4 regions of the Desulfovibrio litoralis DSM 11393 genome follow, and region 1 is predicted to be linked to each of the others. Evidence: predicted binding sites of a transcription regulator. Region 1 holds the regulator's gene; each other region holds the start of a gene.
The links. Region 1 encodes sigma-54, which starts transcription at its own class of promoters, with help from an activator protein. Its sites were predicted from a motif close to CTGGCACGGNNNNTGCTT; they were not measured.
Positions count from the first base shown of each region.

Region 2: the regulator sigma-54 is predicted to act here: its motif matches at 3,157-3,174, upstream of fliD (flagellar filament capping protein FliD).
Region 3: the regulator sigma-54 is predicted to act here: its motif matches at 5,963-5,980, upstream of BT999_RS07445 (VgrG-related protein).
Region 4: the regulator sigma-54 is predicted to act here: its motif matches at 2,339-2,356, upstream of flgB (flagellar basal body rod protein FlgB).

Region 1 covers NZ_FRDI01000003.1:447,250-455,604, reverse strand. The annotation lists gene BT999_RS04630 (hypothetical protein) at 1-487, opposite strand, end outside; gene BT999_RS04625 (ankyrin repeat domain-containing protein) at 734-2,023, opposite strand; gene BT999_RS04620 (hypothetical protein) at 2,076-2,393, opposite strand; gene rpoN (RNA polymerase factor sigma-54) at 2,443-3,873, opposite strand; tRNA gene BT999_RS04610 (tRNA-Leu) at 4,240-4,326, shown strand; gene BT999_RS04605 (hypothetical protein) at 4,440-5,042, opposite strand; gene BT999_RS04600 (twin-arginine translocase TatA/TatE family subunit) at 5,273-5,476, shown strand; gene BT999_RS04595 (argininosuccinate synthase) at 5,749-6,951, opposite strand; gene BT999_RS04590 (methyl-accepting chemotaxis protein) at 7,346-8,355, shown strand, end outside.
Region 2 covers NZ_FRDI01000002.1:376,731-385,085, reverse strand. The annotation lists gene fliS (flagellar export chaperone FliS) at 458-1,168, opposite strand; gene fliD (flagellar filament capping protein FliD) at 1,220-3,100, opposite strand; gene aat (leucyl/phenylalanyl-tRNA--protein transferase) at 3,353-4,057, opposite strand; gene clpA (ATP-dependent Clp protease ATP-binding subunit ClpA) at 4,076-6,412, opposite strand; gene BT999_RS01575 (ATP-dependent Clp protease adaptor ClpS) at 6,642-6,977, opposite strand; gene BT999_RS01570 (class IV adenylate cyclase) at 6,996-7,610, opposite strand; gene mgtE (magnesium transporter) at 7,656-8,355, opposite strand, start outside.
Region 3 covers NZ_FRDI01000006.1:50,655-59,009, forward strand. The annotation lists gene BT999_RS07420 (AMP-binding protein) at 1-1,494, shown strand, start outside; gene rffA (dTDP-4-amino-4,6-dideoxygalactose transaminase) at 1,623-2,777, shown strand; gene BT999_RS07430 (hypothetical protein) at 3,045-4,760, opposite strand; gene BT999_RS07435 (HPP family protein) at 4,799-5,341, opposite strand; gene smpB (SsrA-binding protein SmpB) at 5,408-5,860, opposite strand; gene BT999_RS07445 (VgrG-related protein) at 6,108-7,394, shown strand; gene BT999_RS07450 (hypothetical protein) at 7,461-8,036, opposite strand; gene BT999_RS07455 (glutaminyl-peptide cyclotransferase) at 8,063-8,355, opposite strand, start outside.
Region 4 covers NZ_FRDI01000003.1:348,373-356,727, forward strand. The annotation lists gene BT999_RS04035 (HIT family protein) at 1-154, opposite strand, end outside; gene BT999_RS04040 (radical SAM protein) at 361-1,416, shown strand; gene BT999_RS04050 (tetratricopeptide repeat protein) at 1,589-2,146, opposite strand; gene flgB (flagellar basal body rod protein FlgB) at 2,420-2,830, shown strand; gene flgC (flagellar basal body rod protein FlgC) at 2,830-3,267, shown strand; gene fliE (flagellar hook-basal body complex protein FliE) at 3,279-3,620, shown strand; gene fliF (flagellar basal-body MS-ring/collar protein FliF) at 3,685-5,298, shown strand; gene fliG (flagellar motor switch protein FliG) at 5,285-6,298, shown strand; gene BT999_RS04080 (FliH/SctL family protein) at 6,285-7,073, shown strand; gene BT999_RS04085 (HD domain-containing protein) at 7,142-8,355, opposite strand, start outside.

The DNA.
Region 1 (8,355 bases):
TGTCCCAGTAAAAAAACGAATTAGCCCCTTCTGTTTTAAAATAATCAATCGCTGTATTTTTTATGACTATTTCAGGAGTTTCTCCCTGTTGACAATCCCAATAACCTTTTCCACAAGCTGTCTTATAAACACCACTTGCAACATCTTTAATTCCAAAAACTTGTATTAATGTATGATCTTGCATTTCATCTAAGAGGTAGGTTTTGAAATAATTATCTTTTTGACTTACAAAAGCAAATAGCCCAAAACCCATGCCGTCTTTACGCACTAACAGTTTTGCTTCATCAACTATCTTATCACTGTTAAAATCGCCTTTTACTATTGCATATTTGCCTTTATTTTCATCTCTCCACGTAGCTTTTAGCTCTTTGTCTGTGGGTAATCGCCAGTTTTGTGGAAGCCCGTTCACACATGCAGTTAGAAATGGTAAAGCAATAATGACGAAAATAAATATTTTTTGCATATTGTTCATGATTACGTTTTTCATGGTTAGGTTCTTTTTGATTGATGTAATAAAGGTTAGTTGTTGAAGCTTATTAAATCAGTTAAGCCGAGTTGAGTTAAGTTTTAATACTAATACGAAAAATAGACGAGTAAAGAATAGCACAAACGCTAAAAGAAATAAACGTTTGTGCCTAAACGTTTGTGCCTAAACGTTTGTGCCTGATGAATGTATATTTTTTCTCTATAAAGTTGTTCAGCTTTTTTTTATTGTAAGAATCAACAATAAATTTTATTTAGCCCCGGCGTTGGTTAAGACTGCTATCGCTTGAATGTTATTCCATTCTTGGGCAACAGACAGAGCTGTGGCACCATATCGACTTTTAGCATTCACATCAGCACCTGCGGTAAGAAGGTCTTTTATTACAGTAGGGTTTTTTCTATTTGAGGCTCCATAGATTAAAGGTGTTTCGCCTTTTTCATTTTTAGCGTTAACGTCGGCTCCGGCTTTAAGTAATTCCGCAATCACTTGAGGGTGTTTGTTTGAACGTGAGGCAAACATTAAAGCTGTTTCACCATCTGGGTCTTTGATATTAACATCTGCACCGGCTTGAATGAGTTCTATTATAGTTGTATAACCATTAGAATTATTTTTTGTTCCTCTTATTAAAGGAGTTTCCCCAGCTTGATTCTTTTCATTGATTTCCGCCCCGGACTTAACAAGTTTGGTTATTAGATTAGGATTTATAGTGTTAAAAACAGCCCAAGATAACGCCGTTTCACCCTTTTCATCTTTCGCATTCACATCAGCACCGGCGTTAAGTAATTCATTTATTACTTGTGGGTGGTTGTTAGTTCGTGCTGCAATAATCAAAGCGGTTGCACCTATTCTATTCTTTTTGTTCACATCAGCCCCGGCTTGGAGTAAGGTAGTAACTATTTCAGGTTTTTCGTTATGAAGTGTCGCAAACATTAAAGCAGTAGCCCCGCCTTTCCCTTGAGCGTTTACATCTGCACCAGATTTAATCAGTTCTTTGATAACAGTTAAGGGCGTATTGCCTAGTTTTATCGAATGAATTAAAGCTGTTTCACCATCTCTGACTATAGCATTCACATCAGCCCCGGCTTTAATTAAAGCTGCGATCACCTCAGGGTTTTCGTTATTGATTGCTGCAAACATCAAGGCGGTTTCATCATATTGATTTTTAGTGTTTACATCAATGCCAGCCTTGATTAATTCTTGTATGCGAATCAAAGTATTTTTTTCATTTATACTTACAGCATTCATTAATAAATTTTTATCTTGCCAGTCTTTATCATTTATATCCAACAGCCCGATCTTTATAATTTCTATTGATACGGCAGGGTCAGCGTTTAAAGCTACGGCTCTCACCAAGTCCTTTTTATAATGTCTATCATTCACATCAAAATCTACGCCACTTGCAAGAGCTTCTTTGATTTTATTGATATTGTCATATTGGCATCTCTCAAGAAACTCATCACCACTCATGGCAAAAGCGGAAACAGTAAACAAAAAGTTGAATACTAACACAAAAATTACGAGAAATAAACGTTTTGACATTGTTTAATCCTTATTCCAATTCAAGGTTATTTTATTTGGAAGCAATAGCTATTTATTGCAAATATTTTTTAGGGTTAGCCCCAAACTCTTTTATAAGATCTTGCTCAGTATATTCAATATATAAAGTTCTTAGTTTTTTGTCTTCCGTATCTAAAACATCTGAGAAAAAGCCTAAAGTCAATAGGTCTAAGAGCTTATGAAACCAAACAGATTTTGTTATGCAATTTTCATAATATTGATAAATATAAACGGTTTTTCCGCCATATTGAATATGGTCGGTTGATTCTCCAAGGAGTTTTTCAGCTTGTATTTTGGCTTTTCCTGTTTGAATAAATTCACTAAGTTCATCTTTTTTGAGTAAAGGGGGCATGGCTGTTCTCTGTTCTTGTGAATTAAAACAACTAGTTCTCTAGTGTAAGCTATAAGAGTTCTTTGCGTTTTGAAGAAGAAGGAATTTTTAAAGCTGTGCGATATTTTGCGACTGTACGCCTGGCGATATTTACTTTTAAAACATCTTTCAAATATTCGCCGATTTTTTCGTCGCTTAAGGGTTCTTTTGGGTTTTCATCGGCAATAAGTTTTTTTATCAGGGCTTTTACGCTTTCCGAGCCGACTTCACTGCCATCATCTAATGATAAAGCACTGTTAAAGAAAAATTTCAATTCAAAAGTTCCGTGAGGAGTAGCCACATATTTATTTGTAGTGATGCGACTGACTGTTGATTCGTGCATGTTTATGTCGTCTGCGACATCTTTTAAGATGAGAGGTCTTAAGCCCGAGACGCCAGAGATAAAAAAGTCTCGCTGTTTTTTGATTAAGCTTTCCAACACCTTATAGAGTGTTTTTTGACGTTGATAAACACTACGGATTAGCCAAGTCGCCGAACTTATTTTAGTTTTAAAATATTCTTTTTCTGTTTCGGAATTTAATGACATGCTTTCATCATATAAAGATGAGAGTTGAAGTTTTGGTAACCCTTCGTCGTTTAAGATAATAATAAAATCGTCATCATATTGATAAACGTAAGCATCAGGACTAACGAACATAGGCTCGCTGTCATCATAGTTAGCTCCGGGAAGCGGGTCAAGTGATTGAATAATGTCGAGATATTCTTTTAAATCTTCCATCTCGATTTTAAATTTTCTTAACAAAGGCTTATAGCGTTTTGATTCCAAATCATCGAGGTGGTCTTGGATTAAAGAAACTAAAATCGGATCACGGTCATAGTTTAAAACTTTTAATTGAATAAGTAAGCATTCTTGGGGGGTTCTTGCCCCAACACCGATAGGGTCAAAAAGTTGAATGCGAGCTAAAACCTGTTCTACCTGATTGGGGTCAGTTTTTAAAACCTCTGCCATGTCTTCAGTGCTTGATTGGAGATAACCTTTATTATCGAGGTTTCCTATAATTAATTCGCCTATTTCAACTTCTTTGGGGGTAAATCTCGAAAGATGTAACTGCCACATTAAATGCCCGGATAGAGACGTTTTTGAGATATATCTGGCTTCGGCGCTTAATCCTTCTTCAAGGTCTACCTCTTTCATGTTATGTTGGCGAGTTGTGCTTGCGAAGTCTCCGAGATAATCTTCCCAGTCGGCGTTTTGAGCTATTTCTTTGCTGTAAGCTTCTTCGTTATTTTCTGTTTTTCGTTGTTCGCTGATTAGGTCTTCTGTTCCGGCGTTGGGGTCGTCAAAGCCTTCTTCTAAAAAAGGGTTTTCCATTAACTCTTGGTTAATAGTTTCAATTAACTCTAATCTTGAGAGTTGTAATAGCTTAATCGCTTGTTGTAGCTGTGGAGTTAAAACAAGTTGTTGAGTTAATTTAAGATTTGTACGAAGTTCAAGACCCATGAGACTTACCTTATTGATACTGATAAAGCTTTGATAAAAAGTTGTAAATTTAGACTATTACACAATAATCTCAAAGTGGCTTTCGCCAGAAAGACACTCCAAAACTCAGTTTTGTAATGGTTTTAAATTGATAAAAAGTGGCTTAACAGATTGATAAAGCGATATAAATATGTCGCAAGTTCAGATGATATTGACATACTCTTATAATTATTGCAAGCGATATGCAAAGTTTATGCCCAATAGCTTTAATTTTGAGTCAATTTTATTGTGCTGTTTTTTTTAATTAAGCTAGTATAAGGGATTATTAAAGTTTTTTTGTGAAAAATACTTGATATTTTTTGTTGAAAGCGTATAATTCTTTACTTCGCCGGGGTGGTGGAATTGGTAGACACGCTAGATTCAGGTTCTAGTGTTCGCAAGGACATGGGAGTTCGAGTCTCCCCTTCGGCACCAAATTTTTTATTATTTAAAAAGTTTTTTGATTTAATTTGAGCTTGTAATTTTGGTATAAAAAAAGACTTATGTGGTTCATAAGTCTTTTTTATTTATATGCTTTATTATTTAAACTATTGTTCTATTTTTAGATCTTTACCAAGAAATCTTACGGTTGTTGGTTCGCCTTCGACATTATAAAAAACATAACGCACTCTAGTGTTGGATTTTTGTATTGCGTTTATATCACTGGCGAAAGAGTTGAGAGGGTATGAAAAATCATCTTTATCCAATAAAACAATCGCTTGTAAATCAGATAGATTTGTAATTCTTACGATATAGTCGTTATCGTTTTTAACTGCGAGTGTAACTTGATAGTTTTTAGGTTTATTTTTTTTATCATCAGCCTTTTCGCTTCCGGCAGTGTTCTCTTCAAGCGGTTCAACCTTAAGCACTTTAATTGATAGCAATTTATCCAATTCGGCTGCGTTGGTAACAATTTTTGCACCATCTGTGCTTTCGCCTTGTTTTCTACCTTCGTCTATACCGGCATCTACGCCTGAGAGTGCTTCTTTTCCGACAGAGATGATTTTTGTAACCGTGGACTTTACACCTTTTTTAACCGTGCTTTCTTCTTTAGGCGCAGGTGCTTCTTCGGCTGCTTTTACCGGAGTTTCTTGAGACCAAAGTAATATGCTACAACAACAAATAAGACAAACTTTTATAAAGTTTTTCATTCAAAGCTCCATTTTGTTTTTATTGCTAACCTTATTAAACAATAGATAATTACCCGCATACTGTCAACGGGTTAGAAGAGAATAGATGAGTTCAAGTTGCTTATTAATATTGTTTTATTTTAGTATATTAGTTTGTGGAAATTTGAAAATAGTTAATTTACGCATTTCTGCATTGACTTGCTTGCGTTGACTGCATATATATAACAGAGCAGAATTTTGGAGGGCTATTTATGTTTGGCATCGGAATGCAAGAATTATTGATTGTTTTAATTATCGGTTTAGTGCTTTTTGGCTCAAGTAAGTTGCCTGAAATTGGTGCCGGACTTGGAAAGGCAATTAGAAATTTTAAACGTGCATCATCAGAGTCTGATGAAATTGACGTTACTCCCAAACAAGGCAAAAAAGATTCGGATAAAGAAGACAAACAGGCCTAGTCTTTATCACTAATTAAGGCGATAATTGGAAGCAAGCTTGTGAATTTATTTGTTAAGCTTGTCTTTGACTAAAGGCTCGTTTTTAATTTTAATGTTTGTGTAAACGAATTGAGTTTTTGTCTTAAGGTATTTTATATTTGCCCTTATTATGTCCTGTTTTAATTAGCAGGCAAGTATGTGTTTTTTTAAAACAAACACTATTTTAAATAAATAAAAAAAGCCACTTTGTTTAAAAGTGGCTTTTTATTTTAAATAAGTTGTTTTGATCTTACTTAAATTTTGTTATGTCCTTGAATTCTGAGCCCGTTAAGTTGAATAAAGCCTGTTGCCATAGCTTGATTATAAACGTCGTCGTGTTCAAAGGTGGCGATATCTTTTCTGAATAATGAGTTAGGCGACTTACGACCAACACAAAATACGTTACCTTTAAATAGTTTTAAACGCACGGTTCCGCTGATGTTTTCCTGTGATTTATCGATAAGGGCTTGTAATACTTCTCTTTCGGGAGAATACCAAAAGCCGTTATAAATACAGGCGGCGTAACGGGGAATTAAGCTGTCTCTTATGTGCATAACTTCACGGTCTAAACAAATACTTTCAAGATCACGGTGGGCGGCGTGAATTAAAGTTCCGCCGGGGGTTTCGTAAACTCCGCGTGATTTCATTCCGACAAAGCGGTTTTCAACCATATCTATGCGTCCTATTCCATGTTTTCCGGCAATTTTATTTAAGTTCATTACCAAGGCGGCAGGGGCATATTCTTTTTCGTTAATAGCAATAGGGTCGCCGTTTTTAAATTCAATTGTAATATATTCAGGCTCGTTTGGAGTTTTTTCGATAGGCGTGGTTAAAGTATAAGTTCCTTCGCCGGCTTCTTCCCAAGGGTCTTCGAGTTCACCGCTTTCATAGCTTAGGTGTAGCATATTTCTGTCCATGCTGTAACGTTTTGAACCGGTTGGCAGGGGAATATTATTTTTTTCGGCAAATTTGATTAAGTCTGTGCGAGAGCTTAATTCCCAAGTACGCCAAGGAGCGATAACTTGTAAGTCGGGTGCCAAAGATGCAACGGAAAGCTCAAAGCGAACTTGGTCGTTACCTTTTCCCGTTGCTCCGTGTGAAATTGCGTCTGCTCCTTCCGAGCGTGCGATTTCGACTAGGCGTTTGGAAATAAGCGGGCGGGCGATTGAAGTTCCGAGAAGATAGCTGCCTTCGTAAACGACGCTTGAACGCATCATTGGAAAAATAAAATCTTTGGCAAACTCATTTCTCAAGTCTTCGACATAAGCTTTGGAAGCACCGGTATCCAAGGCTTTTTGGTCGACGCCAGCCAAGTCTTCTTCTTGTCCAAGATCGCAAGTTAAGGTTATAATATCACATTTATAAGTTTGTTTTAGCCACTTTAAAATAACAGAGGTATCTAAACCGCCTGAATATGCTAAAATAATCTTTTTAATTTTGTCTGTTTTTTTAGTCATGTTTTTATTCCTTAATATTTGTTTTAAATTTTGGTGGTTTTGAGTAAATAGTTTTAATTATATACTTGAATATAAATTTAAAATAGTATAGTCTAACAGTAATAAATTGTTTTTTTGTAAAGCCTTAATTTGTTTAAATAAAGTTTTGTCGCAATAGAGACATAAGCGAGCTGAAAAAACTTTTATTCGCAAGATTGTTACTATATTTTTGTGCTTTTGCAAAGCTTTAAAACAATGAATTATTGATTTTGGTTCATAATTTTTGAGATATATTTCTTAGGTAAAGATATTAAGTATTTATTGTTTTTTGCCGATATATCCTTTTGATGCATTTTAGAGTTTTAAATGTGTAACTATAGTTTATAAAATATTGTCTAAAAATTGGGGTAAATCTATGACGATGAAGCATAAAATAATCGTTGGGTGTGTGTTTTTAATCTTTATTATTATTGCAATTTCTTTTATTGGAACCAGAGCCCTAAACAAAAGCTCTGATGGTTTAATCGAGTTTGGACGTTTGGCATCTGTTAGTCAAACTCTTTATGACATTGACGGCGATTTTTATGTTATAGGATATAATGTTTATCGTTTTTTAGATCACCAAGATGCTAAGTTTATAAGTGCAGCGATAGCTCGCACTGACAGTCTGAAAGATAAGATTTCAATCGTCTTAAAGGTTGCTCAACGTTCAGAAAGTGTTAACAGTCTGAAACAACTAGAAGCAAATGTGAGTGTGGTGCATTCTAACTTAAGTGAAATTAACAGACTGTCTACTGTTACTTCAACTCACTATAATGAGCAAATATTACCTGCCTTAAGAGAACTCACCCTGCAGACTACAAAAACCTCAATGTTTGCTTTTGATGCCATTGAGTTTGATGTTTTATCTCAATACAGCAAATTAGCTGACCCCTTCGGAGAATTGAGAGGAGCTTTAGCTCGTTTTTACGTTGCGTTATCTCCGGAACTTGTGAGTGAAGTAAACAAACACATGGAAGAAGTAAAACAAATTTTAACAGAAGCTCTTTCTTTAACTCAAGATAATGCGATAAAACAAGAAATTGAAATTGATTTAAATTCCTTAGATTTATTTCGAGTTCATTTTTTAGAAATGGAAAATAATGCTATTAATCAACGAGTTGCTTTAACTAGCCTGAATGATATTATGCAACAGTCTTTTGTCGCTGTGGGCAGCATTTCTCAAGCTCAACTTGATATTAAAAATACCTTTGAAAATGATTTGCGTACTTCTAACGAAGACTCTCAAAGGCTGGCTCTTTCGCTAGGTATAATTGGGGTGATTGTGGGAATTGGCTTTGCTACTTTAATTATTTATAACTTAGTTAAAGTGCTTAAAGATGTAAGCAGATTTGCCAATGATATATCTATGGGCAATTTTTCTTC
Region 2 (8,355 bases), on a different contig from region 1:
TACTCGCCTTATCTCACTTTGTTTCTATGGCTTTATTATATCAATCTTTATTCCTTTTTTAGGCGGAATTTTGCTTGGTGTAATAATTGAGTTAAATGGTCTTTTTCTAGAACCACTCACAAGCACATCAAATATCAAACAAATCATAACGAGTTTAAGTATAATTACAGTAATCTTAAGGAGCCTTCTCAGCGGTTTTTTATCTTTAATTTTCAGCTCTATCTTTATATTATTTTTTACGGTTCTAAATATTATTGTTTTTTGGTTATATCAAAAAAAGCTGAAAACTTTTCCGGCTGTTATAAAATAAAAAACCTCTCGTTAAATCTATTTTTAACAAGAGGTTTAAATTTATTATATAATTTTCTACAACTAAATTAAGACCATTGCAAAACTCAGTTTTGCGTACTTTTTTTCGTTTTCGGGGATACCCCCGAATCCTCACAAGAGTCTCTAATTAATTACCGGTTTGCAAACGGCGATACATATTGGCAACATTATTACGAGTAGCAACACTTGCTACAGGTTGTGTTTGTTCTGCTTCATTGCCGCTTTCTTCTTTAACAGATTTTTCTTTGTTTAAAGCCTCAACAATTTCCTGTTGATCGGCAACCGATTGTAAAGAAGCCATGGCGTTTGGGTTATTTCCTTCTGATGAAGTTGTATATACTGACGTATAGTTTGCCACATTTTTCATATTTGTCGGTAAGGTAACATTACTGCTTTGAACAGGCACGTTTGTTTTTGCAATTTCGCTTATACCGGCTTGTGCCGAAAGGTTCGCAGTAGCAGTCGCATTATCGGCAGGGCTTAAAATAAACGCATAAGCACTACGCAGTCCTTCCAGTATCTTAATAACCTCATCAATATAACTTTGGTTCATTCTGAGGTTTGCAGTTAACAATCTTGTATTACAAAAAAGATATAAACTATGTAAGTTTTCAGAGATATTTCCACCTCTGTCTATATTAATACAAGCGTCAAGTTCTGAAATAATATCAATAGCTTTAGAAATTAAAATGCCTTTTTTGGCATAATCTTTTTCCGCCATCTTCTCTTTAGCTTGAACTAAAAACTTAATTGCACCATCATACAACATAAGGAGTAACGCCCCTTGAGAGGTTGTATTAACTTGTGTTTGAAGATATGCCTGAGCAACTTTTTGCATCTTTTGATCTCTTTAATTAAACTTTTTATATTAACTCGTTATCAATTTTGATTATTTACTACTGCTTGAACCCAAAGTCTTAATCTGAGATTCAAGCTGTTTTTGAATACTGTTGTAATAAGAAAGGGTAGATTCAAGTCTGGCAAACTTAGCGGTGGTTGTTCTTTCCCACTTAGCAAGCCTTTCTTCTTCTTTCAATATTTTTTTCTCAATGTTCATGATGATCCCCTGTTGAGAAACATCAGAGCTGTCTTTCCCTACATATTGAGCTATAAGATCGTCCATACGGGCGATAGCTCCTTTAAATGTATAAGGATGATCCGGGTCAGACGGATTGGGAACAGTATCATTACGTGCAACTACTTCATATAATTCAGCGGCTTTACCTTGTTTAACAAAAACTTTTCCGGTATATCCAGCTCCTGGTGTCAGGTTATTAACTTCAAGAGTTAAACCATAAGCTCCTGATGAACGGTCTCCGGCAACTATTGTTTTTCCGTCTCCGTCGACAATAGCCGGCTTACCATCTATTTTTGCATTAATGACCCTACCGGCTCCATCAATGTCATATTCCACAGAATATTCTCCGGCGAGCGTTAGACCAGGCAAGGTATTTACAAAGCTAAAATTATTGGTATCTGTTTTACCTGTATCTTTTGCGGCAAATAGTTCCGCTATCGCCATAGGGTTAGTACGCAACGCTTCATCAAGCGGATTTACACCACCATATTTACTTAGATCAGGATCAAAAATCAACTGCCCGAAAGTAGTGCTGTCTTTATCTGGATCAGTAATAATACCAATGCTTGCCAAACTTGAATATGGGTCCCAATAGGGACTGGTCTCAAGCCCCGGAGGTGGCGGAGTATTTCCTCCGTTTACAAACCCCTTAGCCGCACCAACCAAAGCTTGGCTGATTTGAGAACCTAACAATTGTACAACATAGTTACCGGTTAAAACTCCACCTTGTTGCATATCAAACAAAGAGTCGGTCAATGACGGATCTTTTGTCTGTTTTGTGCTGTCCACAGCGGTTAACGCCTGATATGTAAGTTTAAAGGTATTATACATATCCATAAAAGACACAATATTTTCTTTTATTTTCGCTGTATCTGCCTGAACAGTAACGGTTGTGCTACCTGCTGAACGCAATGAAAAAGTAACACCCTCAACAACTGATTCAATTGTGTTTGACGAAGACAACAACCAGTTAGGGTGAGCCGGCCAATCGTTTATGCGATATTTGGCATCTTGCGGAGCTTGGTGTGTCCACTCAGCAGCGTTGGTAAAGTTAACTCCTGCTGCGTTACTAATATTTGTACTGGGAGTAATATCAAGAGTTTTTCCGGCACCAAGATCCATTCCTCTTATCTGAAAGCTAACCTGACTGCCATTTTGAATAATCATAGCCCTTACATTTGGGTTTAACGCATCGTTATTAATCAAGTTTGTTAAATCGTTAAGAGTTGACCCGCTTGGAATATTAATTGTTCTTGTTGTTCCGTTATATGTATATTCAAAAATTTGGTTAGAACCGGAATCATTAATAATTGTTGTTTTACTGGTTAACTGTGGAGAGGAATAAGCAGAAATTGCGTTTTTGGCGAGTTGAAAAACTTCAAGGTTATAGTCTCCAACCTGAGCTTGTGCACCAACGGTTACACCGGCAACAGAAGTGCTTGACACAGCCGCACTCTTAACCATAAACTTGTCAATTGTGCTTAATTTTGCAAGACTATCTTTTAAGGTTGTCAACGAATCTTTTAAGTCTTTAAAACCCGCTACTCTCGTCTCCCAGTCTTTTTTCCATTTAATGAGCTTACGAGCCGGCATTTCTTCGATTTTACGCAATTGTGCAATCATTGATTTAAAATCATAATCCTTATTGGTTTGCACCAAGCCGGCCATTCCGCCGGAAGTATAGTCAGCCATAATTTACTCCTTCGATATAGAAAAAAATTCCTTATATCTATAACATCTTTATCTGAAAGCAAGAAGCATGCCCAAAAAGCTTTTTTAAAAAAATATAAGTAAAATTTATTTTAAAGCTTTTATAAAGTTCTTTTCGGCAAATTAAACTTTTTTGATAGGTACTGTTCTTTATATAAGACCCATTGCAAAATTTCGTTTTGCGTGCTTTTTTTATCGTTTTATGCTATGTTGTAGTGTCTTTCTTACGAAAGCCTACGAGACTATTGTGCAAGAGTCTCTATATATAGTCCAGTTACCTCTTAGCGTTTCTTCTAACATATTCTTTGAGAGTTCTTGCATAAAAGCTTGGCGAGAAATTTCTCTTGCCCCAAAACGTAAGACATTTTCAGAACGTTGCTGACAGTCCAACAACCTGAAATTTAACTTTTTTAACAAAGTAACAAGACCGTAAAAGGCGATTTTTGAGGCGTTTGGCTCTTTATAAAACATAGATTCCCCAAAAAAAATATTACCGAGAGCAACGCCGTAAACTCCGCCACAAAGTTTGTTATTTTGCCAACTTTCTATAGAATGAGCAAAGCCGAGCTTATGTAAATGTAAATAAGCTTGTTGCATTTCTTGAGTCAACCAAGTACCTTCTTGATTAGGTCTAAAACTATTTGCACAGCTTTTAATTACCGCCTCAAAAGCCGTATCAATACGCAATTCAAACGTTCCGGCGTTGATCACTTTTTTTAAGCTCTTTGGCAGGTGAAACTCATTAAGAAAAAGAACACAGCGTGGATCAGGGTGCCACCACAAAATCGGGCTGTCTTCGTTATACCAAGGAAAAATACCCAAGGAATAAGCCGTTAAAAGCCTAACAGGAGTTAAATCTCCGCCAACAGCCAAGATTCCGTCTTCATCAGCCAAAGCGGGATCAGGAAAATCAACAGTATTTCGAGAAAGTAAAAACACAGCTCACCTAAAACAAGTTTATGCAAAAGAAAAAAGAAGTTCTGTTTTGGGTGAATAGTTTTTGTCTGCATCTAACATTACTTTTCCGCCTTTTTGAAGTTTTCCGAAAAGTATTTCTTGCGATAATTTATCTTCTATTTCTTCCCTAAATACCCTGCGTAAAGGTCTCGCGCCCTGACTTTGATCATAGCCTTTTTTAGCAAGCCAAGCCTTGGCGTTGTCGGTCATAGTAAGTTGAATTTTTTTCGCATTTAAAGCAACTTGTAATTCGGCAAAGAATTTATTAACAATACCTTCCATAACCCCTTGAGGCAAAGCATTAAAAGGAATCATCGCATCTAAACGGTTGCGAAACTCAGGGCTAAAAATAGTTTCTAAAGCTTTTAAACCTTTTGAACGAATTTCTTTGTTATCAGAATTTTCTTTATTGCTTGTATCATCTTGGCTAATTTGACTAAAACCAATAGACTTTGCCGCCATTTCTCTCGCACCGGCGTTTGAAGTCATGATTAAAACAACGTTTCTAAAATCTGCCTTACGCCCTGTATTATCAGTTAAAGAGGCATAGTCCATAACCTGTAACAAAATATTAAAAATATCAGGGTGAGCTTTTTCCAATTCATCGAGTAATAAGACCGTATATGGATTTTTACGAATAGCCTCGGTTAACAAACCACCCTGTTCAAAGCCAACATATCCCGGAGGCGAACCGATAAGTCTTGCCACCGTATGTTTTTCCATATATTCGCTCATATCAAAACGCACAAAACCAATACCTAAGGTGTTTGCCAACTGGCGAGCCAATTCTGTTTTTCCAACGCCTGTTGGACCATAAAATAAAAAAGAACCCATCGGTCTTTGTTCGGTATTAAAGCCGGCTCTGGAACGTAAAATAGCTTTTGAAACTTTTTCAACAGCGTCATTTTGTCCATAAATATTAGTTTTTAATTCATTTTCAAGTTTTGCCAACTTTGTTTTATCAGAAGATGTAACTTGGCGAGAAGGAATACGTGCCATACCTGCGATAATTTTTTCAATATCAGAAACAGAAATAGTTGGAGTTATTGAGTTTTTTATGTCTGACAATGAATCTGACGCTTTTACCTTGTTTTGTGATGAACGCAACAATCTTAAAGCCGCACCGGCTTCATCAATCACATCAATCGCTTTATCGGGCAAAAGTTTATCGGGCAGGTGTCTTACGGAAAGTTCAACGGCCGCTTTTAAAGAAGCCGGGCTGTAATGTACGCCGTGGTGTTCTTCGTATTTTTCTTTTAAACCTTTTAAAATTTCCAGACATTCCGCTTGACTCGGTTCAGGGACATCAATTTTTTGAAAACGCCTGTTTAACGCCCTGTCTTTTTCAAAATGATTTCTATATTCTTCGTGTGTGCTTGAGCCTATACAACGAATACTGCCGGAAGCTAACAACGGTTTAAGAATATTTGATGCGTCCATAGAGTTTCCACTCGTAGAACCGGCTCCGACAATAGTATGAATTTCATCAATAAATAAAATGGCGTTAGGTATTTGTTTAAGTTCATTGATAACGCCCTTGAGTCGTCCTTCAAAGTCGCCTCGATATTTTGCACCGGCTAAAACCGCACCCAAATCAAGGGCATAAAGTTTAGCGTTTAAAAATTCTTCAGGCACGTTACCTTGGCTTATGCGTAAGGATAAACCTTCTGCTAAGGCCGTTTTTCCAACTCCCGGGTCGCCGATAAACAAGGGATTGTTTTTACGCCTTCTGGCTAAAACTTGAATCGCTCTGTTTAGCTCTTCAACACGCCCGATTAAAGGGTCGATTTCGCCATTTTCCGCTTTTTCACTCAAGTTTGTACAATAAGTTTCCAGATGTTTGTTTTTTGTTGTTTTGTCGGAATAATCTTCGCTTGATTCTTCTGTTTCGTTATTAAACTCTTCACTTTCCGCACCATGAGAAGCATTTTGCAAATATTCAAGGGCATCAATACCGCTGTTTTGTAAAAAGAAACCGGCATAACTACCTTCTGCGTCTAGCATAGCGACAATTACATCACTGATTTCTATAGTGGTTTTTCCCGCAAAATGTTTATGCTCTAAGGCTTGTTGCATAACCCTTTCAAACGCAGGGCTTTTAACAAGTTCAAGCTCTTCCTTGGGGGTTGTGCTTTCCATATGTATAACAAAAAAATCTATTAAATTTTTACGAATATATCCAACATCAGCTCCACTGTTTTCGAGCAAAAGTTTTCCTTGTTCATCAGAGATAATGCCAAACAATAAGTGTTCGAGGGTTAATATTTCGTGTCCTCGATTTTGTGCCTCAATAATGGCGACGTAAATAGCGGTTTTAAGGTTGTCGCTTAATATCATATCGTTACCGTATCTTATTTGTTTATCTGGTTAAAACCATTGCAAAACTATGTTTTGCGTTCTTTTGTCATCGTATTATGTGCTGTTGACACAAATCATAAAACGCCTTAATGCACAAAAACCACTCATTTTACAGAAAAAACAAATTTTCCTTTTTCGTGATTTTTGAAGTATCTTTCTATCGTAAGACACTATGAGGCTATTTTGTAATAGTCTCTAGTTTTAGTTTTTAAATTTCTTCCATCGTACAAAGTAAGGGAAAGTTTGCTTTTTTCGCCCTACTTTTTACTAACATAACTTTTGTTTCGGCTATTTCAAATGTATAAATACCACACTCGCCGATACCTTTTTTATGAACGGTGAGCATAATATTTCTTGCTTCTTCGGAAGTTTTTTTAAAAATTTCCATTAAAATTTCAGTTACAAAATACATACTGGTATAATCATCATTATGTAATAAAACACGAAACATCAGCGGTTCTTTTAATTCATTTTCAAGTAAGATTTCATTATCCAACAAAGAATCAAAATCTTTGTCTAAATCATAAATTGATTTTTTCGTCATAACATACTCTTTAATAAGCTAATAGGAAATATTTTCTGTTAAATTTTTACGCAGTGAGTTTAGCTCGTTTTCATCAAAAACACAGCCTTGGTTAAAACCATTCTCTTTAAATAATACAGGATAAGATTTAAGCAAGCTTTGTTTTATATCTAAATCTAAAATAGAAGCAATAATAACAGGATTTTGAGCTTCGATTTCCAAAAAATGTCCAAGCGGTAAATAATCAAGTTGGCATAAGCCCATTATACAATTATTGTAAGATGTTGTTTTCAAAGCCCATTCTTCTCTCAGTTTATGATAACTTAAAACTCGTTTATAGCCAAGCCCTTGTAAAATCTCTTTTGTTTCTTCGATATTGTCAACTTGAGTTTCATGTTCTTCTTGGCTCTTAAATAAAATGTCTTCCGTAGGTGGTTTTTTCTTAAAGGTTAGAACAGCTTTTTGGCAATCTGAAAATTCGTTAATTCTTAATCTTAACAAACGCTTACTTTTTTTTAAACAATATTCCGAAGTATCCCAAATCTCGTTAAATTCTAAGTGGCGATTAAGAAATTTGGCGTTTTTTTCTTTTAATTTTATAATTATTTCACTGAAATCATTTACTTTAAATTTCAGTTCATTTTCTCTCGACATAAACTCTAACCTTAAAATTTATACATTGACCTTTTTTTGATTATATTAACTTAATAAAAATAAGCTTGCGAACCCTAAAAAGACAAAAAATCCGGCACTATCAGTAATCATTGTGAGAAAAATGCTTGAAGCTTGAGCCGGGTCTCTTCCTAAACTTTTCAGAATTAGCGGAATTGACGCACCGGCAAGAGCACCAAGAAGCATATCAAGAATCAAAGCAGCCCCCATAACAAAACCCAGTGCATAATTACTGAAAATAAATCCAACGACAAAACTTATCACAAAACCTAAAATCATACCACTGCTAAAGCCTATTTTACCCTCGCGTAAAACAGCAAACCAAGCACGTTTTGTTTCAAATCTGGTGGTTGCCAACTCTCTAATCATAACCGCCAACGCCTGTTGCCCCGTATTCCCCGCCTGATTGGCAACCATAGGCATCAGAACGGCTAAAAGAGCCATTTGAGCAATAGTTCCATCAAATAAATAAACGACATACGCCGATACGCTCGAAGTAATCATATTCATCATCAGCCACGGCAATCTCATTTTAACAGATTCTTTCCACGGAGTATCAACACTTTCAGAATAACCCGCACCCACCATACTCAAAAGGTCTTCGCTGGCAAGTTCCGTAATAACGTCAATAATATCATCGTGGGTAATAACCCCCATAAGCCTACCCTCTTTATCAACAACGGGCATAGCCATAAAGTTATAATGGCTTAAAAGTTTGGCGACTTCT
Region 3 (8,355 bases), on a different contig from region 1:
AGTGATAATTTTGCTTTATGTTATCCTGAGCGTAAAATCACCTATAAAAATTTATCTGCTCAGGTTGAACGCCTCGCACAATTGTTAATTCAAAAAGGTTATAAACGAGGCGATGTTATTGCTATTGGTCATAATAAACAACCGTTATCTTATGCCCTCATGTTAGCAGCTCTAAAATTAGGTATGCCATATGTGTGTTTAGATGTCGCTTCACCGGTACAAAGGTTACAGTATATTTTAGAAACTAGTGGTGCAGTGTTGCTTGCATATGATGATATTTCATATGAAATGTCTATGTGCGAACTCTCAACATCGCACAAATGTCCATTAGTCTTACTTTCAGAAGATATTCTGCCAACAGTTTCAATTAAACAGCAATCTCAAATAGATGAATTGGTAAAACAGGTAGATGGGGCAACAATTGCGTATATAATGTTTACATCAGGATCTACTGGCAAACCAAAGGGTGTTGCTGTAACACATCAAAATGTTTTACATTTTATAGAATGGGGGAAGACTTGTTTTTCCATCACTCCAAAAGATAATTTTGCTAATATTAGCCCAATGTATTTTGACAACTCTGTTTTTGATTTTTTTGTGGGGTTATTTTCAGGTGCATCATTAAGCCCAATCCCAAGAGAGTTATTAACAAAGCCATATGATCTGGTAAAATATGTGCATGATATGCAGTGTTCAATATGGTTTTCTGTTCCTTCGTTATTAATTTATCTTATGACCATGAAAGCTTTTGCAAAAGGATGCTTGCAAAACTTACGTAGTATTTCATTTGGGGGAGAAGGATACCCTAAAATAGAGCTTAAAAAACTTTATGACATATTTACAAACCAAGCCCAACTGGTTAACGTTTATGGACCAACTGAGTGTACTTGTATTTGTAGTGCCCATTACATCAGTGAGTCTGATTTTGAGGATATGGAAGGGCTACCAACTCTTGGGTATCTTAATCAAAATTTTGACTATTGTGTTGTTGATGATGATGGGGGTGAAAGCGATATTGGTGAACTTTGGTTAATTGGTCCAAATGTAGCCGCTGGTTACTTTAATGATATAGAAAAAACTAATAATGCCTTTCATACCTTGACGGATTCAAGGCGTTTTATGAAGCGTATGTATAAAACAGGTGATATAGTAAGAAAACACGAAGGACGCTTGTTTTTTGTAGGACGCAAAGATAACCAAATTAAACATATGGGATACCGTATCGAACTGGAAGAAATTGAACATGCGTTGATGAAAATCCCAAATGTTAGCCAAGCAGCTGTAATTTATAATAAAACTAATACTGCATATGGCAAGTTAATTTCTTTTGTAGCTTATTCTGGTCATCTTGATGCAAAGCAACTGCTTGTGGAACTGGCAACTCTTGTTCCTGAATATATGATTCCAAGTAAAATAGAGCTTATGGATAAACTTCCCAAAAACCCAAACGGCAAAGTGGATAGACAACATTTAATTGCCATTTTAAAACAATAATTGTTGATTTCATTAAAATGATTAGCAATGAAGAGTGCATTTTTAGTATTCGCATTCGTATAATGATTTTGAGGGTGATTATGCTTCATCTTGCACAAGAGAACTTTCATTTATAAGAGGTTAAGATTATGCAACAAACTCCAATTGTTTTCAATCGTCCTTATATGACAGGTAAAGAGCTTTATTATATTGCAGAAGCTCACTTTGGAGGCATGCTTGCCGGAGATGGCCCATTTACCAAACGTTGTAATGCTTGGCTTGAACAAAAAACAGGAAGTAGTAAAGCTCTATTAACCCATTCTTGCACTGCTGCCCTTGAAATGATGCCTTTGCTCCTTGATATAAAGGCTGGTGATGAGGTTATTATGCCCTCATTTACCTTTGTTTCAACGGCCAATGCCTTTGTTTTGCGAGGTGCAACGCCTGTTTTCGTGGATATTCGTGAAGATACTTTAAATATTGATGAGAGATTAATTGAAGATGCTATTACTGAACGTACAAAAGCTATTGTGCCTGTTCATTATGCCGGCGTTTCCTGTGAGATGGATACAATTTTGCAAATAGCCAAAAAACATGGGGTTGCGGTTGTCGAGGATGCTGCCCAAGGAGTTATGTCGAGTTATAAAGGACAAGCACTGGGCAGTATAGGGCATCTTGGAGCCTACAGCTTTCACGAAACTAAAAATGTTATTTCCGGTGAAGGTGGTGCTCTTTTAGTTAATGATTCAGCTCTGGCGATGCGTGCAGAAATCATTAGAGAAAAAGGTACAGACAGAAGCCGTTTTTTTAGAGGACAAGTAGACAAATACACTTGGCAAGAAGTTGGCTCATCTTTTTTACCGGGAGAAGTTATGGCTGCTTTCCTCTGGGCCCAACTTGAGGAGGCAGAACGAATTACTCAAAGGCGTATGCAGTGTTGGAATTATTATCATGAAATATTTGCACCGCTTGAAACAGAGGGGCTTTTGCGTCGCCCTATAATCCCGGAACATTGTACTCACAATGCTCATATGTACTACATATTACTTGAATCAACAAAAAACCGAACCGATGTTTTAAGTAAATTAAAAGATGCCGGTATTAATGCTGTGTTCCACTATATTCCGCTACACTCTTCTCCGGCTGGAAGGCAATTTGGAAGAGTACAAGGGGAGCTTGCAATGACTATAAAACAATCAGAATGTTTAATTCGTCTTCCTCTTTGGGTGGAGCTTGGTATAGGTGAACAAGAGTACATATTGAAAACTTTGAAAAAAATATTAAATGATACAACCAAGATATAGGCTTGGTATGTACAGAAAATATGGTGAATGGTGGTGGAAAATACTATATTTCTCGGTATCAGTGTAGCAAGAGCTATGGGAAACAGAGGAAAAGCTTAAAGCATTACGAGAACAACTAACGTCTGTACAAGAACGTGAAGAGTTGTTGAAGAAGTAACTTGAAATTGAGCAAGAGAGTAATCGAGAGCTAGAAAAAAGAATATTTTCTGCTGTAGAATAACAAGAAACAAAAAAGTCTTTTTGCTGAAATTTTTGTTAATAAACTCATTACTTAAGCATTTTTTGAATTGCCTCTTGTGTGGGTTCGATAAAAAACAGTTCTCTAAATTGAGTGGTCAATAATTCATGTTCGCTCGCTTTGGTTTGTTTGGCGAGTTTTTCTATTGCTTCAAGAAAAGTGTTTTTATTGTTAACGCGAACCCAAAGAATATTTTTTCCAAATTCGCCGAGATAATTAAGGCTGATATCTTCGTTATCTGTTTCATTATCAATGTGTACGGCAGGAACGCCGAGAGCTACGGCTTCGGTTAAGGCTCCAGAACCTGATCCGAGAACAAAGCTAAAGTCTGCAAAATTGTCGTATAAACTACCTTTGGCGAGAGTATATTTTTCAGGCAAAAGAGTTTGAAAATCTTGAATTTGCGTTGCGGGGTGAAAACGTAAACTAAAAGAAAATTCAGGGTGTAAAAGGCTTATTTCTTTAACAAAATTGAGAATAAGTCTTGTTTCGTCGGGGTGATAAGACAATAAAACCAAACAGCTTGTAAAAGCTTGAGTGTTGAGGCGTTTCCTTGCCAGTTTAAAATCTTCGTTTCGTAATTGTTTAAACAATTGGGCATAGCGTAACGATGCTCCAAGCTCCAGTTTTTGCACAAAGCTATTGGAATTTCCCAAAATATTCTCGTCCGGATTTTGACTAATAAAATATTTTCCTGAATACATAGTTATATCAGGGGCTAACCCCATTTTTGTTTCTAAGGCATCAGGATAACAATTTAATAAATTATGTGGAAAAATAAAAAGTTGCAGACCAATTATAGGCAAAGACTTTAGAGGGGCTTTGTTTGCCTGATTGTTTCTTGTGTTGTTGACAGGAATTAAACCTGAGGCTTGACGCAAGCCATAATAAAACGCTTTGTTGATGCTCTGATTTTCGTGCCAACTAATAAGTCGTGATTTTGACAGTAAGCTTTCATCTACATAAAGATTTAAAACTTGACCCAAACGCAAGCCAAATAAACGCCTCGCCTCCGGAATAAGATTACAATGCCCGAGGCTTTGCTTAAGGCTATCCAAAATATAAGGAATAGGCGAATCGTCGCTTTTATTGCGATATAACTCGCTTTGTTTTATTGTTTTGATTAAACGCAATAAACTAAAGGGAAATAAAGCGATATGTTTTAACAGACTCAAAAAATCAGAAAAGCTCAATAAATTTAAGTCTGTTAACGCCAAAAATGGAAGCTGTTCAAAGTCTTTTTGTTTACTTAAAATTTTAAAAGCTTGATAGATCTTCAAAGGGTTGCGAGAGCCATAAAGGCGAAAAATATAAATGCGTTGTAGGTTTTGAGCTTTTAAGTTGGGTAAATATGCCTCTTTGAAACATTTATCTTGAATGATTTTGGGAATTAACAAAAAAGTATCAATAAATAAAAAAGCTTGAGGGTTTTTATTTGTTTTTAATGAAAAAGTTTTAAAACCCGAAAGTTTTATTGCGAGCAAAGCTGTGAGTATAAAGGCTAAATGCCCAAGATTATTTAATAAATATTTTATGAACAAAAGCAATAAAGCGTAGTAAAAACGCCAACTTTTAGAGTTTGGGGAATGGGGCGGTTCTTTTAGCAAAAACTTTTTTAAAATATCATTATAGTTTGGTGCTTTTGACAAAACATGCGAAGAAATTAAACGCTCATCTTGCAATGCCGTTTCATTTATTTTTGTAAAAGCCTCAAACAAATCTTTTAAACGTCCGTTTAGTTTCATGAAGTTAAACTCTTTTTCAATTTGCTAAAACAATAATTTTAACGCCAATATTGCGGATATTGTCTGTTTTTTGAAAGATTAATAAAAATTAAGGCAATCACCATGAGCACAACAGCCCCGATTCCGGCGGGCATTAAAACATAAAGATAACCGAGCTGTTTGATATTTGCCCCGCCGATAACGGCAAAGAGAGCGGTTGCTCCGCCGGGTGGGTGTATCGCTTGAGCAAGTTGCATACATAAAAATGCAGAACTTACCGCCAAACCCGAAGCGAGCCAAATATGTTCTTTAAAAATTAAAGCGGAACTGACTCCGCAAAATGCAGAAATTATATGCCCCAAAACCAGATTGCGTGGTTGTGAAAAAGGTGAGTTTGGCGAGCTGAAAATGATGATTGCCGAGGCTCCGAGCGGTGCAATAATAATTCCGCCATGAGCCAGCGAGCCAAACAAAATAAGTTGAAGTCCGCTTAAACCGCCTATTGCTACAAATAGCCCGATTATAGACCAAAGAAGCTCGTTAAAGTCAGTCGTGGAATGGGTTCTTTTTTGACAACCACGCATTTTTTTAAAAAATTGCATTTTTTATCTCGTCTTGGCTTGAATGGAAAAAATGAAGGGCAAGTTGAATAAAAATAAAGGTGATATTTATATTTCTCTTTCCATATCTCTTTCAATGGCACGGCGTTTTAAAGTTTCTCGTTGGTCATAAAGTTTTTTACCGCGTCCAAGAGCGATTTCAAGTTTTATTTTACCGTTTTTAAAATATATTTTTGTGGGTACTACGCTTAAACCTTTTTGTTCAAGTTTAACCGTTAGGCTGTGGATTTCTTTGTTGTGTAACAAAAGCTTTTTTAACCTATCGGGGTTCTGAGGGGCATATCCGGCGTTGGCGTAAGGGGCGATATGTAAACCGCTCACAAAAGCTTCGCCTTCTTTTATTTCCACATAAGCGTCAGTAAAGCTACACTTTCCCGCTCTTAGACTTTTTACCTCAGGGCCGGTTAAAACTAAACCCGCTTCAAAAAAATCTAAAAGTTCATAAAGATGGCGAGCTTTTTTGTTTTGTGCAATCAAGCTTGAGTTTTTTGTTTTATTCATAATATTACCGTTTGAACCTTAAAAAACAATTTTTTGACAATAGTTTGATATTTTATTGTGTTATTAGTAATAACATCTATGATTTTATAGTATAAATATAGATGGGAACAGTTTTTGCTTGTCGTTGATATTGACGTTTAAGCAAGATACCTTTTATTAAAGAAAAGTTGTAGAGTTATTTTTAAGTATTTAAAATAAATATAGTTGTTACAAAGCGTTAGGCAATAAAGTTAAGGAGTTTTGAGTTATGACATATAATAAAACGATATTTAATATAGAAGGTTTACACCAAAATTTAGCGTCTAAAACGCCAAAAAGATTACCCGGCGGGGTTAGTCCGTCTTCTCGTGCAAATTCTTTTCAACCTAATTCCAATAACTTATTTGCAGATTCATTACAAGAAAACATTCAGGCTTTGAACAATAAAGAAAAGAAAAAGCTTAATACACAACAAGTAATGGCAGAAAAAAACGCCGGTCGCCACTTTATGACCGAACAAATGGTGAGCGATGCAGATGGGCAACGTAAAAACGCTCATTCTCTTTCTACCTTTGCTAAGGTAATGCAGTCAAGCCCGGATCCGTTAAAAACGCTCGATTCTTTGTTTGCCAACCCTGAACTTGCGTCTCAGATGGGTATTGACGATCTGCAATCGGCGGGTTTAAAGCAAGCTCCTTTTTTAAATGCCTTTCATGAAAAATTAAAAAAAGCGGGTTCGGAAAGAAGCGAACGTGGCGAAATGGCGGTAAGAGTCGGACAACACAGACGAACACTCAATAAAAATTCCACTATTCGCAGTGCCTTAAACGATATGTTAAAAAGCACTCAACGTTTTAACCCTGATAGCGATCAATTTCTTGAAGAATTAAGAAATTCACGCGGGGGCATTGGTTCTTTGGCTGCAAAATTTGAATCGGGCAGGGACGGAATAGCCGCTATTGGTTATGACCGTGCCGGCGGAACTTCTTACGGAAAGTATCAATTAGCTTCAAGAGTAGGTAGTATGGACGCTTTTATTGACTTTTTAGATGATGTCGCTCCTGATATTGCAAGCAAGTTGAAAGCCGCCGGTTCGGCAAACACAGGCGGACGCACCGGAAAAATGCCGGCTGTCTGGAAACAAATTGCTAGCAGTGAACCTGAGCGTTTTGAAAATTTGCAAGAGCAATTTATTCAAGCGAGCCACTACCTTCCCGCCCTTGGAGCTATTTCAAAATCAACGGGAATAGAACCTGAAAACATGCCACTTGCCATGCATGAAGTAATTTTTAGTACGGCAGTGCAACATGGTCCTTCTGGTGCAAACAGAATTTTTGCAAGAGCTTTTAATCAAGCCGCCGACAAATTTGAAAATAAAGAAGGCGTAAATATCGCTACAAGTAACGAACTTGGCGAAGCTTTAATCAAAAGCGTTTATAAAATTCGCTCAGGTCAGTTCGCATCTTCTAGTGCCGCTGTGAGGGGTTCCGTGCAAAATCGCTTAAGAAGCGAGATGAACCTTGCCTTGAATATGTTAAAAAGTAATGAGGCGTAAAAGGGTTGTTTCTTAACTTATTGCTATGAATCACAAGCAAACGGTTAAGTCTTTTTACGGTATTATTTATTTGTAATTTGAAAGCAATAAAGAAAGTATCTCTGTCGGTAAACTTAGGGGTTTGTTGTTAACAAGCTCTGCTACTAATTGCGAAGAATCAACGTCCTGTAAAATGACCATGAAAGGTTGGTTTTTTTTCGTCATATCCCACAGCGTAGTTTTTTTAAGTTGATAATTTTGTGTTTTTGAATCTTTTGGAATTAAAAAATACAACCCTATAGTTAAACTGTCGATTTGCATATTGTTGTCAGCAAGCACCTTGCTGTATGCAGAGTCTTTTGGATCTATTTCGATTAGCAAAACAAGCTCTTTTGAGAGAAAATCTTCATTTGTGTTGTTCACTGCTCTGAAACCTATTCTTTGATCTTTAGAAAAAGAATGTTTAGACAGAATCTTTCGCCATGTTTTATTTTTTGCCTCAGGGACAAAGCTTTTCACGGAAGAGCCGAGGAAATTGTTTACGAGTTTAAGTTCTTCTGTGGTTTCATTTGGGTGTAACCTATTTTGGTTGATGTAATACAAACAAACAAGCCCGGAAAACACAAGTAAAATGGTAAAGAGATATTTTGCTGTACTACTCATTAATTCCTCTAATAAAATCTCAAACTTTATTGCACAGACTCTAACACAAGGTTGGGCAAGCTAAGCTCATAACTTTTGTTCCAGAGTTTTCCCGTAACAAAAAGTTTTTGTTTTTCTTTATTCCAAGCGATTCCGTTTAATACCGACGACTCGGCGTTCCAATACATATTATGTTTGTTTTCATTACATTGTTCTTTAAACAGGTCTTGACAATCAAGCCAAGCCATAACGGGTACAAAACCGTCTTTACCGACGTTATTGGGGTCTATTATTGCGATTTTGTTGCTTTTCCAGATATTTGCAAAAATATAACCGTTAA
Region 4 (8,355 bases), 99 kb from region 1:
GTCCTTTGGGAATAATTAAAGTATGCCCGGGTTTAATCGGACTTACGTCTAAAAATGCCAAAATAGTTTCATTTTCAAAAACCTTTGAAGAAGGAATAATCCCTGATATGATCTTGCAAAAAATACAATCTTGGTTTAATGGCTGTTTTTGCATTTTATCCCTTTAGATTCTACAATATTCATTATAATATAAGGTATTATTATATTTTTTTATCAATACTGGCAAGCATTATTCTCCTATTTACGAAAATAAATTCTTACTGTAAGCTATACTCTCAACTAACTTTTTAATAACACAAACTAAATATTTACCATATATTAAAACAATTAAAAGTTTTATCACACACAAAAGGCTTATCTATGTTTTTCAACGCTCCGGACAATAAAAAAAAAGAAACTATTTTGCCGTTTTTTTTACCTTATGCCGGTTGCAAACAAAGATGCATTTTTTGTGCTCAAGAAAAACAAACAGGTATAAAAACGCTTAAACCTTTTAATTTAAAAGACGAAACTCAACGTTTAGATATTTTTTTATCAGCATATCAAAAAAAAACTCAGACTCTTAAAAATAAAAACGTAGAACTCGCTTTTTATGGCGGAACTTTTACCGCCCTGCCAAACGAAGCTCAACTCGCCCTTTTAAAAACGACACAAAAATATCATAACAATGTTGAAAACGGTTTCTTAAGTAATATTCGCTGTTCCACAAGACCAGACAGTATCGAAAAAGATTGGCTTATTACCTTAAAAAGTTTTGGGTTAAGCATGATCGAACTTGGCATTCAAAGTTTTTCTGACGAAGTTCTCAATGCGGTTCGCAGGGGCTATTCTGCAAAACAGGCAATAAGTGCCTGTGAAATAGTAAAAAACTCCGGCTTAAACTTGGGTATTCAGCTTTTACCAAACTTACCCAGACAAACCCCAACCATGTTTTTAAACGACCTTGATTGGGTCAAAAGGCTCAAACCAAAATCATTACGCCTTTATCCCTGTCAGGTAATCAAAGGTGCCGAGCTTGAGACGGTTTGGCAGAAAAAAGAATTTAAAATTTGGAACCTTCCCTTAATCACAATCTTATTCAGTCAAGCTCAATTAATGGCGTGGGAAAATAAAATAACAATTATCCGCATGGGCTTGTCTCCTGAACCCGAGCTTGAAAAAGCAACAATAGCAGGATTAAACCACCCCGCTCTTGGGCAAATTATCAGAAGCCAAGCTTTATTAGCTTTTATAAGTCAAAAAATTATCTATTATAAAGCCTTACATAAAAGCAAAATTAATAAAATTTTTATCCCCAAACGTTATCAAGGCGAACTTTTTGGACACGCCAATAAACTCGAAGCAATCTATCAAACACTCGGTATCACACGTTGCAAGATAAAATTTTGGCAAAACAATTTTTTTATGCTCAACTAAAAAAGACTCCCCGATATTTGGCGCCAGCTCAAAATATACGGAGAGTCAATTGGGGAGGGGAATTTTTACGGCTTTTTTGCCATATTCCTCTTATGGGTTATTCGTATGCGTTTAACCGTCTAAGCTTTTTCTTAGGCTGGCAGGTTAAAACAAAATTTAAAAATATAAATAATTAGGCAATATTTGCAAGCAGGGTTTGTGCGGCTTCGTGTTTAGGGTTTTGAGCCATAATCGCCTGTAAATATTTTTTTGCTTCTTCTTTACGCCCTAAAGCGACAAGACAACCGGCTAAAGTAAAGTTTACAGCATCACTTTCTTTTATCTTTAAGCAGTTTTCAAGAACAGTTACAAGCTCAGACAAGCGACCTTGAACATGAGCAATTTGAACTAAACAGTTCATAGCAACCATGTTTTCAGGATTAATTTCAAGGGCTTGTTTAAAATTAGCATAGGCCGCATCATAATCTTTGCGTTCCATTTGTACTAAACCCATTCCGGCTAAAGCTTTATCACTTTTTTCAATGCCGGCGGCTTTACTGTATTGGGCATAAGCAGCATCATAATCACCACGTTGCACATAAATAGTTGCTAAACCTAAAAAAGGAGCTGCAATATCATCAGCACTCTGGGCAGCTTTTTGATAATATTCTTCAGCTTTATCATAATCGCCCATGTGTAAATAACATTCGCCCAATTCTTTGTTAATTTCATAATCAATATGATTGCTCATTGTGTTTCCCCTCATACTTAAATGTTATACTTTATTGGTTTGACATAAAATGCTGGCACTAGGAAAAGTATTCCAAACTTTCACTGATATATAGAAAAGAGCATTTCTTGTGCCAATAGCGAACAGCCTGTATTTTGACACTGTTATAAAATAATTTTCAGACAACATATTGATTTTATTTGATTTATCAAATTGGAACGCTTTTTGCTTCTCTATTTTGCGTAAGTTTATAAAAAAACGGAACTTTTTTCCGCAACGCAAAGGATAAAGCACATGAAAACACTATTTGAACCCCACTTGGCTCTTGCAGGCAGAGTTCTCGACATGCAACTTGAGCGTCAGAATGTTGTCATGAGTAACCTCGCAAATATACAGACCCCGGGATACAAGTCAAAAGAGCTTCATTTTGAAAAAGAACTTCAATCAGCCTTGGGAATTGATGCAAGAGGTAAAATGAGTCGAACCTCTCCACGCCACCTACCGTCAGTATTTAACCCCAACACTTTTGAAGCAGACTTAAATACACAGTTTGAACCACGTGTCATTGATGGTCTTGATGCTGTTAATTTAGATAAAGAAATGGCGGCTATGGCTAAAAATTCTCTACAATATAACACACTCACAACCGTAATTAAAAGTGGCTATGACGGTGTAAAAAACATCATACAAGAAGGACAAAAATAATGGACTTTATGACTGCTCTTGATATAGGTGCTTCTGCTCTTTCTGCTGATCGTACCTACTTAAATATTATTTCCATGAACCTTGCCAACGTTAAAACAACCAGAACAGCCGAAGGCGGACCTTATCGCAGAAAATCGGTAGTTATGGCGGCAACAGATGTAGACAGCTCTTTTAGTCGACAAATGCAAAGTGCCTTAGACAGAGAACTAAAAGGCGTAAGGGTAATGGATATAGTCGCCGACAAAAGACCGGAAAAAGAAATATACGAACCCGGACACCCGGACGCCAACCAAGACGGAATAGTTAAATATCCCGATATTAACGTAGTTGAAGAAATGGCACACATGATGACTGTTCAAAGAAATTATGAGGCCAACGTAGCGACGATGGATACCGTTAAAGCTATGTATAACAAAGCCTTAGAAATAGGTAGATAAAGGAGGACAACATGGGTTTTAACAATAACACACAAAATACGGCTCTAAAAGCCTATTCCGAAGCTCAGGCAAATTTTGACAGAGCAGATAGATCTAACCGCTCTCAAATGTTGCAAACTAAAACCATACCGGTAAACAGCTTTGAAGAAACTTTTAAAAGTTCTCTAAATACCGTCAATAATATGCAACGAGAAAAAAATACCATGATAGAAGCTTTTGCCTCTGGTGAACAACAAAATGTTCATGAATTGATGATTGCTTTACAAAAAGCCGGCTTAGCCATGAATATGACAACGGCTGTACGTAATAAGCTGATGGACGCCTATCGTGAACTCAGCAAGGTTCAGTTTTAATTAATATTAACCAATAGTTTAACTTAAAAAGTCAATATATCTTTTCTTCTGTGGAGTACGTCATATGTCTTTTAATACAGTGCTTGAACAACTTAAAAATTTTTGGTCTCGTTTTACGACCTCTCAACGTTTTCTTATAAGTTTTTTGGCAGTCGCCTTTGTTGTTGCTTTTGCCGCTTTGGTTTGGTGGGTAGGTCAACCCGACTATCAAGTACTCTATAGTAATCTGGCACAAGAAGATGCCGGACGCATAGTGAAAGTGTTGCAGGCAGAAAAAGTTTCATATCGACTTGAAAACGGGGGAACAACCATTAGCGTTCCTTCAAATCTGGTTTATGAAACAAGATTGAAAATAGCCGGAGAAGGTACTGTTCAAGGACAAGGCGTTGGCTTTGAAATATTTAACGATGTAAAAGTCGGACAAACCGATTTTATTCAAAAAATAAACTATCAAAGAGCCTTACAAGGCGAACTCGCAAGAACTATTTCAGAATTTCCAAGCGTTGAATCAGCCAGAGTCCACCTTGTTATTCCACGTCGTAGCCTCTTTGTTGAAGAAAAACTTCAACCCTCTGCATCAGTAGTTATAAAGCTCAGAGAAGGCTCAAAAATAGACCCAAAAGAAGTTCAAGCTATCGTTAACTTAGTTACCATGTCTGTTGAAGGTATGGATAGAAACCGCATCACAGTAGCGGACTCAGGCGGAAGAATCTTATTTGAACCGGCAGAAGACGGAAGCTTAGTCGGAACAAGCTCGACTCAACTTGATCATAGATTATCAGTACAACAAAGTATAGAACGCCGCATTGAGGAAATGCTTACCCCCATTATCGGTCAGGGAAAAGTAATTGCTAAGGTTAACGCCGACCTCGATTTTAGCCAACGTACATTCAGAAAAGAACTTTTTGACCCCGATAAAACCGTTGTACGCTCTGAACAAAGAAGCGAAGAATCAACCCAAGGGCAATCAAACTTAAATGCCGGTGTTCCGGAAACTAACTTTAGAGGTGATGGACTCGGAAACGGACAAAGCAACCAAGCTAGCAACCGTGAATCTCGTACCACCAACTTTGAAATTAACAAAGAAGAACAAAGCATAGTCGGTCAAGTCGGTGAAATAACAAGATTAAGTGTTGCCGTTATTGTTGACGGAGTTTATAACACAAACCCCGATACCAACGAAACAGTTTTCAGCCCTCGCTCAGATGAAGAAATGAAACGCATTAAGTCTTTAATTGCCTCGGCTGTTGGCTTTGACAGTGCAAGAGGAGACAGTATAGAAGTTAGCAGTATTGCTTTTTCAGAAAGCGAATCTTTACCTGATTTAAGTGTTGGCGAAGTAATGTCTGATTACGCCTTACGCTTTGGCAAGCCATTCTTAAACGCCCTGCTTATCTTCCTCTTCCTTGTAATGGTTGTACGCCCTGTGGTCTTGGCTCTAATTAGACCAAAAGTCGAAGGCGAAATGCTTGAGGGGCTCGAAGGTTTACCTATGGGCGAAGAACGCTTAGCCCTTATTGAGGGAATAGCCGAATCTGAAGTATTTGAAGCAATTCAAAAAATAGAAGATATTAAAGCACACGCACTCCAGCTCTCTGAGCAAAACATGGAACAAGCTGTAAGCATTATTCGCCAATGGTCAAAAGAACCAGAAGGAGCAAAAGGTGCAAAACGATAATAACTCCACCTTAAACGGATTACAAAAAACCGCTGTTTTATTATTAACCTTAGGCGACAAATTTGCAGCAGAAGTATTTAAACGTATGGAGCGTCAAGAAATTGCCGCAATCTCAAAAGCCATAGTAGCTATTGATGTTGTACCCAAAGAAGAAGTAGAAGCTGTTTTAAGAGAGTTTCATTATAGCATGATCAGCGGACGCGAAGAAGTACGCGGTGGTTCTGAGACTGTTAAACGCTTACTCTTGAAAAACCTTGACAGCGATACAAGCAAGTATGTTATCGATACGCTTGGTTTAAGTTCAAGTACTGCTCCTTTTAGAGATATAGCCAATATCAGCCCTCGTTTCCTTGCTCAAATATTAAGGAACGAACACCCGCAAACTCTGGCTCTTTTACTCGGACACTTAGCACCGGAACAAGCATCAGGTTTATTACAAAACCTTCCTGCCGGTTCTCGCTCAGAAATATTAATGCGTTTGGCAAGATTAGAAGCTGTTTCTGATGAAATGCTCGCCGCTGTTGATAAAGTATTACAAAGTCAGGTTATTGCCATGGGCGGAAAAGAAGGACGCAAAGTCGGTGGTGTTCAATCTGTTGCCGAAATACTTAACTCATGCGACAGGGCAACCGAAGAAGAAGTCTTGGCAGAAATCGAAGAAGAAGCCGCTCAAATGGCAGAAGACATCAGAAACCTCATGTTCGTATTCGAAGATGTCAAAGCGCTTGATGATCGTTCTGTACGTGAACTCTTAAAAGAAATCTCAAACGAAGATATGACTATGGCACTCAGAGGTGCTTCTGATGAATTAAAAGAAATCTTCTTTAAGAATATGTCCGAACGTGCCTCCGCAATGATCAGAGAAGATCTTGAAATTATGGGACCAACCAAACTCGCTGATGTTGAAGCGGCACAACAAAATATTGTTAAAGCCGTTCGCAAACTTGAGGGAGAAGGAAAAGTCGTTGTTAGCCGCGGAGGTGGTGATGTCTTTGTCTAATCAAAATATTAATACAGAGGCAATGCCGTTAAATCAGGCTGCTGTCCCAATAAATCAAACTTCAAAAACACATGGTTCAAGCACGGTTTTTATGGGACCAAACCCCTTGCTTGAAGTATCGCTAAAAAACTTAAGCGGTAGTTCAAATGCAAAAATCTGGGACGAAAAAACAGAAAAAGAATATTTGGAACGTATCAAAAAACAAGCTATCGCTAAAGCTACTGAGATTATTAGAGATGCGAAAGCAGAATCTGAACAACTCTATAAAGATGCCAAAGAAAAAGGCTATACTGATGGTTTAAGCGAAGCTAAAAACGAGCTTGAAGAATTTAGAAAAGAGCTTGGGGCAAACGTAGGGTCTGTGATTGAAGCCATACAAGGACAAAGTTCTAAAATCTTTGATAAATATAGAGAAGATTTGGTAATTTTAACCAAACAAGCCGTAGAAAAAATTCTTGCTTATGAATTATCAGAAGAAAAGAAACTTGTTTTGGAAAAGCTCTTCCGAGAGGCAATGCTCAAACTTGATAATAGAAATAATGTTATTATTAAGGTTAACCCTGATGATGAATTTATTATTAATGATATTATAAGTAGTGCTTCTTTAAAATATCCCGACTTAAAAATATGGCGAGTACAAGCAGACTCGAATATTCAAAGCGGTGGAATTTTACTGGAAACTCAAGATTCTTTAATAGACAACAGAATAGAAAGTCGAACTCAAATAGTTAAAGAAGTTTTAGACAGCCTGAACCTTAATGAAAATATTCTATAAAACAAACTAAAAAAAGAGCGGTGTAATTTAATTATACCGCTCTTTTTTTTATGTAAATCTATCTAAAACTATTTCTTTTTTTCTTTTATTGATTTAACCAGTGCCATAACAAAATCAACCGCATCAGGAATTGATTTTACCTCACCGGATATTTGAGCTTTTAACAAAGCATCACGAATTTCACCTATCTCTTTACCGGGTTCAAAGCCACTAAAATCCATAATCTCATTACCGTTTAAAAGAGGTTCGTTCATCGACTCTGGGTTTAAAGCTTTTTCAAGGTATTTGATATTATGATTATATGCCGTATAACTTCCGTCTCTGGATTTAATATCAGCCTGATACATCGCCATTATACGTTTATTGTCATCTATCTGATTAAACTTACGCAAACCACGGTCTGTTAAAGTAAAAGAAAACGCAATATGATGTTTTACTAAGTGGCAAATTGCAGCACTTTCATCAGCAGGAATATTCAAACGTTTAAGAATACTCCTTACAATTTGAGCTCCAACAGTATGATGTTGATAAAAAGTCCACAGACCTCTAAAATAGTCGGCTGTATAAAGCTTACCTACATCATGGAAAAATACGGCAAAAGTTCCAAGCCAATCATCTTCCCACTCGCCCTGAGGATAATGTTTCATACAAGCGATAGTATGATCAAAAACATTTTCAGTCGCATCAGAACTATCGTTTCTGGTTTGCATAACTCTTGATAGTGCTGAAACTTCAGGAATAATACCGTGTAAAATATGAGCGTCAAAAAGTAGTTGGGCAAATTTCCACATTTTTTTTGGCTCAACCAAACGCCATTCTTTTATAAAGTCATTTGGCGAAGTATAATCAAGCAAATCTTGGGCACTTCTTAATATCGCCATCCAAGTAAGCGGTTCAATCGGAAGTTCATAGTTGGCAGCATAACGCAAGGCACGTAAACCCAATAAATAATCACGTTTTATTGTCTGTTCGGGAAGTCCGACTATACTAACAAAACCACTTGAAAAATCATTAAAACCTTCAAACTCATTCTGGCTGATCGGCGTACAACCTCTGGATAAGCCAACGTTTGCCATGCCCGCTTGTTGCATACGCTTTAACATACCCGGAGTTATCCAGATAAAAAGATTTTCAGGATTGGCAGAATCGGCACTATTTAAACTATAAAAGGTAATCTGCACGTTATTGCTTTCCAAAACGCCCACAACCCCAAGGTCAAAAGAAGAATTTAAAGAGGAAAAAAGAGGTTTTAAATCATCAAAACTCGCCTTACAGGCAATAT